DNA from 4 places in the Kitasatospora sp. NPDC059327 genome. Region 1 is predicted to be linked to each of the others. Evidence: predicted binding sites of a transcription regulator. Region 1 holds the regulator's gene; each other region holds the start of a gene.
What was found. The regulator HrcA, encoded in region 1, represses chaperone genes, less so after heat shock. The targets are predictions, from matches to a motif close to TTNGCACTCNGNNNNNCNGAGTGCNAA.

Region 1 (2,199 bases):
CCGCAGCAGGCCGGTGGTGACGCAGACCACCGCGTTCTGCGGGTTGCGGCCGGTCGCGAAGGCGTTCGGCATGTCGTTGTCGGCGACCGCCACCCGCGGTTTGGGCATGTCGGCGAGCGCGCAGAGCCGGTCCACGGTGCCGTGCAGCTGGGGGTACTGCTCCGGGGTGACCCGGTGGGCGCCCATCGCCCGTTCGGTGATCTTGTCGCTGAACCAGAACTGGGCCACGAACAGCCCGCCGGAGATCAGCACGATCAGTGGCCAGGCGCCGCGCAGCAGCGCGATCAGCAGGCCGGTGAAACCGACGTACAGCAGTCCGATCACGAACATCGTCCCGACCATGCGGCCGGTCAGGCCCCGGTCCGGGGCGAAGCGGGTGTGCTGGCCCGAGGTCGACATCGCTGGTCCTCCGTTCGCCGTTCGCTATCGATGCTGCCACCCGGCCGGTCCGGCGGCATCACCCGCGTGCCGCGGAGTGCGGGCAGGATCACCCCGGCGGGGCCGTTCCTGCCGTCGGACCCGGGCCTTACACTGGCAGGTACGGTTCTGGCACTCGTCTGCTCGGAGTGCCAAAGCCGCGGGTCCGCCCAGAGCGGCCCGGAACATGCCGGAACGGACATGTCACAACGGACAACGTGCGAAGAGGGAGGTGCGTGCCCCATGGCCGGTGAGGTCCGCCAGCTCGACGAACGCAAGCTCGCCGTGCTCCGCGCCATCGTCCAGGACTACGTGGGCACCGAGGAGCCGGTCGGCTCCAAGGCCCTCGTCGAACGACACAACCTCGGGGTCTCCCCGGCCACCGTCCGCAACGACATGGCCGCGCTGGAGGAGGACGGCTTCATCCACCAGCCGCACACCAGCGCCGGGCGGATCCCCACCGACAAGGGGTACCGCCTCTTCGTCGACCGGCTCGCCGAGGTCAAGCCGATGAGCGCGCCCGAGCGGCGGGCGATCCGGCACTTCCTGGACGGCGCGGTGGACCTGGACGACGTGGTCGCCCGCACGGTCCGGCTGCTCGCCCAGCTCACCCGGCAGGTCGCGGTGGTCCAGTACCCCTCGCTCTCCCGGTCCACCGTGCGCCACATCGAGCTGGTCGCGCTGGCCCCGGCCAAGGTGATGCTGGTCCTGATCACCAACACCGGCCGGGTCGAGCAGCGGATGGTCGACTGTCCGGGCGCGGTCGGCGAGGTGGTCCTCGCGGACCTCCGCGCCAAGATCAACACGCGGGCCGTCGGGGTGCGGCTGCCCGAGGTGCCGGGGCTGCTGGACGAGCTCCCGGCGATGTTCGAGGCGGCGGACCGGCCGGCCGTCACCGTCGTCCTGGCGACGCTCTTCGAGGCGCTCGCCGAGCAGAACGAGGAGCGGATCATGCTGGCCGGCACGGCCAACCTGACCCGCTTCGGCCACGACTTCCCGCTCACCATCCAGCCGGTGCTGGAAGCACTGGAGGAGCAGGTCGTCCTGCTCCGCCTCCTGGGTGAGACCGCCGACGCCGGGATGACGGTCCGGATCGGCCGGGAGAACGCGTACGAAGGGCTCAATTCCACCTCCGTCGTCTCCGTCGGTTACGGTTCGGGCGACGAGAGCGTGGCCAAACTGGGTGTGATCGGTCCGACCCGGATGGACTATCCGGGCACAATGGGGGCGGTGCGAGCGGTGGCACGGTACGTGGGTCAGATCCTGGCCGAGTCGTAGGGAACGACCGGCGTCACACCTGTGACACCGGTACCAGTCGCAAGCACTTCTACAGGCGGAACAAGCGGAGCATTTGGTGGCCACGGACTACTACGCGGTACTCGGCGTCCGACGGGATGCGGGGCAGGACGAGATCAAGAAGGCGTTCCGGCGCCTGGCACGCGAACTGCACCCGGACGTCAACCCGGACCCGAAGACGCAGGAGCGGTTCAAGGAGATCAACGCCGCCTACGAGGTCCTCTCCGACCCGCAGAAGCGGCAGGTCTACGACCTCGGCGGCGATCCCCTCTCGCCCAACGGCGGCGGCGCGGGCGGCTTCGGCGCGGGCGCGGCCGGGTTCGGCTTCTCCGACATCATGGACGCGTTCTTCGGCGCGGCCGCCGGCCAGCGCGGCCCGCGCTCGCGCACCCGGCGCGGCCAGGACGCCATGATCCGGCTGGAGATCACCCTGGAGGAGGCCGCGTTCGGCACCACCAAGGAACTCCAGGTCGACACCGCCGTCAC
Region 2 (2,199 bases), on a different contig from region 1:
CGCAGCTCCTCCGGGGTGATCGCCATTCCCCGCTTCTTGATCACCACGGTGCCGACGGCCCGCTCGCGCAGCAGCGCCTTCAGCTTCTTGATGTGGAACGGCAGGACGTCGGTCAGCTCGAAGGCGTGCGCGTACGGGGTGGCGACCAGGTGGTCCGAGGTGACGTAGGCGATCTTCGGGTCGATCAGCCGGCCGCGCACCTGCCCGGCCACCTCGGCGACCAGGTGGGCCCGGATCACCGCGCCGTCCGGCTCGTAGAGGTAGCGGCCGACCGGTCCGGCGGGCGGGTCGGGCAGGTCGCCGCCGGTCAGCGAGGCGCCGTGCGGCAGCAGGGTGGCGCGGTGCGGGCGGTCGGCCCCGGTGCCGAACCAGAGCACCGCCTCCTTGACGTCGCCGTGGTCGGAGACCCATTCGGCCTCGGCGTCGGCCGGTACGGCCTCGTGCGGGATGCCCGGGGCGACCTTGAGCGCGCCGACCGGGGTGCGCCGGCCGGCCTCGATCGCCCAGGAGAGCGGCGGGGCGTAGGCCTCGGGGTCGAACACCCGGCCGCGCGCGGTGCGGCGGGCGGGGTCGGTGAAGACCGCGTCGTACCCGGTGACGTCGATGTCGGCGACATCGGCGCACCGCACCTCGACCAGGTCCGCCAGGCCCAGCGCGGCGGCGTTGGCGGCGGTGGCCGCGCAGGCCGCCGGGTCCTTGTCGACGGCGAGCACTTCGATGCCGGCCCGGGCCAGCGCGAGGACGTCCCCGCCGATGCCGCAGCAGAGGTCGGCCAGCCGGCGCACGCCGAGGTCGGCGAAGCGCCGGGCCCGCCACTCGGCGACGGCGCGCCGGGTGGACTGCTCGACACCGTTGGGCGTGAAGAACATCAGGTCGGCGTCCGTGCCGAACTTCGCGCGGGCGCGTTGCCGCAGCCTGGCCTGTCCGAAGGCCGCCGAGACCAGCTCCGGCGAGTGCTCCCGGCGCAGCCTGGTCGCCAGCGCGAGCTCCTCCTCGGGTGCGAACTCGCGCAGTTCGGCGAGCAGGGACTGCCCCTCGGGGGTCAGCAGGGGCTGCAGGTTCTCGGTCTCCACGCGCTCATTCTCCCCGGTCGGGCCGGGGCGGCGCCGGGGTGCCGCGGCGTCGGGGCGGCTGGGCCGCCGGGGCCGCCCGCACCGCCGGTCCGGCGGGGGGTACGGGTGTGCGGCGCGGCGGTGGCCTCGTACAGGAGTGCGACCGGGGACTCGCCGGTCCGAACCGTTCGGGCGCGCCGTTGGCACTCTGGTTGACTGAGTGCTAACCGCCGCCTATGGTCGTCCTTGGCACTCTCCCCATGGTGAGTGCTAACGCGACGACGTGTGTCTGACCCCCGCGACGGCAGGCCCGCAGGTTCGCCACCTACCCGTTAGAAAACCCCGTAATCTCCGAAGGGGAGCTCGGACGTGACCACCAGCAGCAAGGTTGCCATCAAGCCGCTCGAGGACCGCATCGTGGTCCAGCCGCTCGACGCCGAGACCACCACGGCCTCCGGCCTGGTTATCCCGGACACCGCCAAGGAGAAGCCCCAGGAGGGCGTCGTCCTGGCTGTCGGCCCGGGCCGCTTCGAGGACGGCCAGCGTCTGCCGCTCGACGTCGCCGTCGGTGACATCGTCCTGTACTCGAAGTACGGCGGCACCGAGGTGAAGTACCAGGGCGAGGAGTACCTCGTCCTCTCGGCGCGCGACGTTCTCGCCATCATCGAGAAGTAAGCAGCACCGAGAAGTAAGTCGTTCCAGCCCGCCCCGGATCCGTGTCCCAGTGACAGGGGCCCGGGGCGTGGTTGTTGGTTCACGTAGTCCGGTGGCCGGCGTGCCGGCCGCAGCCCCGAGGGAATAGGGAACATGGCGAAGATCCTGCAGTTCGACGAGGACGCCCGCCGCTCGCTGGAGCGCGGTGTCAACAAGCTGGCCGACACCGTCAAGGTGACCATCGGCCCCAAGGGCCGCAACGTCGTCATCGACAAGAAGTTCGGTGCTCCGACCATCACCAACGACGGTGTGACCATCGCCCGCGAGGTCGAGCTGGACGACCCGTACGAGAACCTTGGCGCGCAGCTCGTCAAGGAGGTCGCCACCAAGACCAACGACGTCGCGGGTGACGGCACCACCACCGCCACCGTGCTGGCCCAGGCCCTGGTCAACGAGGGTCTGCGCAACGTCGCCGCCGGCGCCGGCCCGGCCG
Region 3 (2,199 bases), on a different contig from region 1:
CCTTCATCGGCCCGCAGACCGGCCGGCTGGCCGACCGCTACGGCCAGGCCGCCGTGCTCGTCCCGAGCGTGATCGTGCACGCCGTCTCGGTCGGCACGCTGATCGCGCTGGCCCTGGGCCACGCCCCGGTCTGGACCCTCTTCCTCGCCGCCGCCCCGGCCGGCGCCAGCGTGCCGCAGGTCGGCGCGATGGTGCGCGCCCGCTGGGTCGCCAAGCTCTCCGCGGCGGGCACCGAGCAGTCGGCCCCCGGCCTGTCGGCGGCCAAGCTGAACACCGCGTTCGCCTTCGAGTCGGTGACCGACGAGTTCACCTTCGTGATCGGCCCGGTGCTCGCCGGCGCCATCGCCACCTCGGTCACCCCCGCCGCCGGGCTGATCGCCGAGGCCGCGCTGACCGTGGTCGGCGGGCTCGCCTTCGCCGCCCAGCGGCGTACCGCGCCGGCCCGCCACCCGCACCAGCCCGGCGCCCGGCGCGTCTCCGCGCTCTCCTCCCCCGGCGTGCGACTGCTGGCCGGCGCCTTCCTGGGCGTCGGCACCGTCTTCGGCGCGATGCAGGTCTCGGTGACCGCCTTCACCGAGTCGGTCGGCCAGCCCGGGGCCAACGGCACCGTGTACGGGATCTTCGCCGGCGGCTCGATGCTGGCCGGCGTGCTCTACGGCATGGTCGCCTGGCGCCAGGCCGCCCGGCACCGGATGCTCGCCAGCTACGCCCTGCTGGTCCTGGGCTGCTCGACGCTCTGGGCGATGCCCAACCTGGTCGCGCTGTCCGTGGCCGGACTGGTCTGCGGCCTGGCCATCGCGCCGACGCTGATCACCGGGTACACCCTGGTCGAGACGCTGGTCGCGGACGGCGCCAAGACCGAGGCCTTCACCTGGCTGACCGGTGCCATCGGGCTGGGCCTGGCCGTCGGGTCCACCGTGGCCGGGCGACTGATCGACGGACACGGGCCGTCGGCCGGGTTCCTGGTACCGGTGGTCGGCGCCGGGCTGGGCCTGGTCGCGCTCGTCTCGCTGCGCCACCTGCTCGTCGCGCCGGGTGCGCCGAGCACCGTGGTCGCGTCCGCCGGCGAGCGGAGCGCCGCACCGCAGCTGGTCGGGGCGGCCAAGGGCTGAGCCGCGACGGGTGGCGCGGCCGGTACGCCGGGCGGGGTGCGCGGACGTCGGGCGGGGTGCGCGGCTTGGCGCGCCGGACGGGGTGCGCGGCTTGGCGCGCCGGACGGGGTGCGCGGCGGGCGGGGCGACCCGGGGGGGGCGGGAACGGACGCTTCGGCGCGCCCCCGGCTCATCTCACATTCGAGTCGCTGGACTGATCCAGCGGAATGCCGCATCATTGACCATCGTTAGCACTCATCAGGCGAGAGTGCCAGGAGGAAGACAAGTGCCCACGTACCAGTACCAGTGCACCGAGTGCGGTAACGGCCTGGAGGCGGTGCAGAAGTTCACCGACGAGGCGCTGACCACGTGCCCCGACTGCCAGGGACGACTCCGCAAGGTCTTCTCGGCCGTGGGTGTGGTCTTCAAGGGTTCCGGCTTCTACCGGACCGACAGCCGTTCGTCGTCCAGCAGCTCCGTGAGCACCGGTTCGTCGTCGGCCGCGAGCTCGTCGGGCTCGTCCTCGGCGGCGTCCTCGACCTCGTCGGCGTCCTCGTCCTCGTCCTCGGGTGGCTCGACCGCTTCGGCGAGCCCGGCTCCGGCGGCGAAGCCGGCCGGCTGAGTCCGGACTTCGGAAGGCCCGTGGGCCCGCGCCACCGCGCGACCCACGGGCCTTTCGCCTGCCCGGGGGCGGGTGGCGGGGGCCGGGACGGGGCCGGGGGCGCGGGCATGGGTGCGGGTGCGGGTGCGGGTACGGGTGCGGGTCGCCCCGGCGGCGGCGTCAACCGGCCGCAGGTCGACTAGCTCGTACGGGTGTACGAAGTTGTCCACAGGGCCGAGTTGTCCACAGGCCTGGGGACAGGGCTTCCGTCGAGCGCGCGGGCCGCGCAGAGTCTGCGTCGGAAGAGCCGGTCCGCACCGCGGGCCGGCGCCCTGCGACTCACGGCGGTGCCCATGTCGACCACGAGCCTCCCCCCGCGCCTTCCCCTGCCGCTGCCCGCCCCGGCCGTCCCGCCACGACAGGAGGTGCCGCCGTTCCCGCCGATCCGACGCGGCGGCGGCCGCCTCCACCGGCTCCGCGGGGTCGCCCGGCACCGGGCCGGGGCAC
Region 4 (2,199 bases), on a different contig from region 1:
CGGCTGCTGATCCGTCCCTTTCCGGCCGGGTCGTTCACCGGCCGGGCCGTTTCGACCAGGCCGTTCGCGCGTACGGAATTCCGTTCTTCGTACGCGCGGGCGGCCTGTCGTCGCATTCCGGCGGGAATATTTCGGGGTCCGGGGGAGTAGAGTGTCGCTTGTCCGGGAAGAGGGCCGCCCCTCCCCCCTCGCTCCGGTACTCGAATCGTCCGCGCCCGTACCGCCGGTGTCTGTCCGGCCGCTGAGACCGGCGCCGGGGCCGTGACCGTGAAACATGTCAGGCCGATGTCAGAATTCTCGAAGGCATTTGAGTAATTCGTCCGCTATGTCCGGCGTGAAATGCCGATTTCCTCCCGCTTTGGCCCGCCCTGTCCCTCGGGAGGCCGCCTGAATTCCCGGTGGTTGGCCCTGTTGCAGAGGGCGTCGATCCGGATACATTCAGCCGCGGTCGACGCAATCACCCGCTCACCGGATGCCTTCCGGTGGTCTCCGCGGAGGATTGCGGCGGGCACGGCTGCGCCCAGGGGGGGTTCCCCGGGCCGGCCTCCACCAGACCCGGGTCCGCGACCTGCGGGCGCGTGAAGGGCCAGCACAGCACTAGGGGAGTTCGGAATGGCTCAGGGCACCGTCAAGTGGTTCAACGCGGAGAAGGGCTACGGCTTCATCGCGGTCGACGGTGGTGCGGACGTCTTCGTCCACTACAGCGCGATCCAGATGGACGGCTACCGCACCCTTGAGGAGGGCCAGCGGGTCGAGTTCGAGATCTCTCAGGGGCAGAAGGGCCCGCAGGCGGACATGGTCCGCGCGGCGGTCTGACCTTTCCGACCCCAGGAGTTCGGCTCGGCCCTATCGGCTGGTGCGCCTCTTGCTTCACGACGGGCCCGTACGACACATGTCGTCGGGCCCGTCGGCATGTCCGGCGCGGGGTCCGGGGGCGGGCCCCGTCGCGGACCCGTCGGCAGGTCCGGCGCGGGGTCCCGGGCGGCCCCCGGGGCGGCTCCGTCGACATGGCCGGCACGGGGTCGCCGAGGGGGCTCCGGGAGGTCGGAGACGGCCGCGCGGGGGCGGCCGGCGGGGGTGGGCGCGGCTCGCGGTTTGGGCGATTGGGCTTGCACTCGCCTACCCGGAGTGCTAATCATTGGCGTTAGCACTCACAGTGTGAGAGTGACAGCGGACCGGGTCGGTGAGGCCCCCGGGAGCGGTAGGGGAAAGGACCCCCGCACACCAGGGCCGTCCGTCGCGGGCACCCCTTGGTCCGAGCAGTCGACCGTGTCCCGGAGGACCACTTCTGATGGCCAAGATCATCGCCTTTGATGAGGAAGCTCGCCGCGGCCTTGAGCGTGGCATGAACCAGCTCGCCGACGCGGTGAAGGTCACGCTCGGCCCCAAGGGCCGCAACGTCGTGCTGGAGAAGAAGTGGGGCGCCCCCACGATCACCAACGACGGTGTCTCCATCGCCAAGGAGATCGAGCTCGAGGACCCCTACGAGAAGATCGGCGCGGAGCTCGTCAAGGAGGTCGCCAAGAAGACCGACGACGTCGCGGGTGACGGCACCACCACCGCCACCGTGCTGGCCCAGGCGCTCGTTCGCGAGGGTCTGCGCAACGTCGCCGCCGGCGCCAACCCGATGGCCCTGAAGCGCGGTATCGAGAAGGCCGTCAAGGCCGTCTCCGACCAGCTGCTGGCCCAGGCCAAGGACGTGGAGACCAAGGAGCAGATCGCCTCCACCGCCTCCATCTCGGCCGCCGACACCCAGATCGGCGAGCTCATCGCCGAGGCCATGGACAAGGTCGGCAAGGAAGGCGTCATCACCGTCGAGGAGAGCAACACCTTCGGTCTGGAGCTTGAGCTCACCGAGGGCATGCGCTTCGACAAGGGCTACATCTCCGCCTACTTCGCCACCGACCTGGAGCGGATGGAGGCGACGTTCGAGGACCCGTACATCCTCATCGCCAACTCCAAGATCGGCTCGGTCAAGGACCTGCTCCCGCTGCTGGAGAAGGTCATGCAGAGCGGCAAGCCGCTCGTCATCATCGCCGAGGACGTCGAGGGCGAGGCCCTGTCGACCCTGGTCGTGAACAAGATCCGCGGCACCTTCAAGTCCGTCGCCGTCAAGGCCCCGGGTTTCGGCGACCGCCGCAAGGCCATGCTCGGCGACATCGCCATCCTCACCGGTGGCACCGTGATCTCCGAGGAGGT

Region 2: the regulator HrcA is predicted to act here: its motif matches at 1,253-1,279, upstream of groES (co-chaperone GroES).
Region 3: the regulator HrcA is predicted to act here: its motif matches at 1,340-1,366, upstream of ACFXHB_RS12280 (FmdB family zinc ribbon protein).
Region 4: the regulator HrcA is predicted to act here: its motif matches at 1,109-1,135, upstream of groL (chaperonin GroEL).

The regions. Positions count from the first base shown of each region.
Region 1 is NZ_JBHYYB010000001.1:266,694-268,892, reverse strand. It holds gene htpX (zinc metalloprotease HtpX) at 1-399, opposite strand, end outside; gene hrcA (heat-inducible transcriptional repressor HrcA) at 661-1,695, shown strand; gene dnaJ (molecular chaperone DnaJ) at 1,772-2,199, shown strand, end outside.
Region 2 is NZ_JBHYYB010000020.1:8,449-10,647, forward strand. It holds gene ACFXHB_RS14850 (methyltransferase domain-containing protein) at 1-1,073, opposite strand, end outside; gene groES (co-chaperone GroES) at 1,422-1,727, shown strand; gene groL (chaperonin GroEL) at 1,860-2,199, shown strand, end outside.
Region 3 is NZ_JBHYYB010000015.1:75,292-77,490, forward strand. It holds gene ACFXHB_RS12275 (MFS transporter) at 1-1,112, shown strand, start outside; gene ACFXHB_RS12280 (FmdB family zinc ribbon protein) at 1,378-1,713, shown strand.
Region 4 is NZ_JBHYYB010000030.1:82,651-84,849, forward strand. It holds gene ACFXHB_RS20125 (ubiquitin-like small modifier protein 1) at 1-10, shown strand, start outside; gene ACFXHB_RS20130 (cold-shock protein) at 613-816, shown strand; gene groL (chaperonin GroEL) at 1,292-2,199, shown strand, end outside.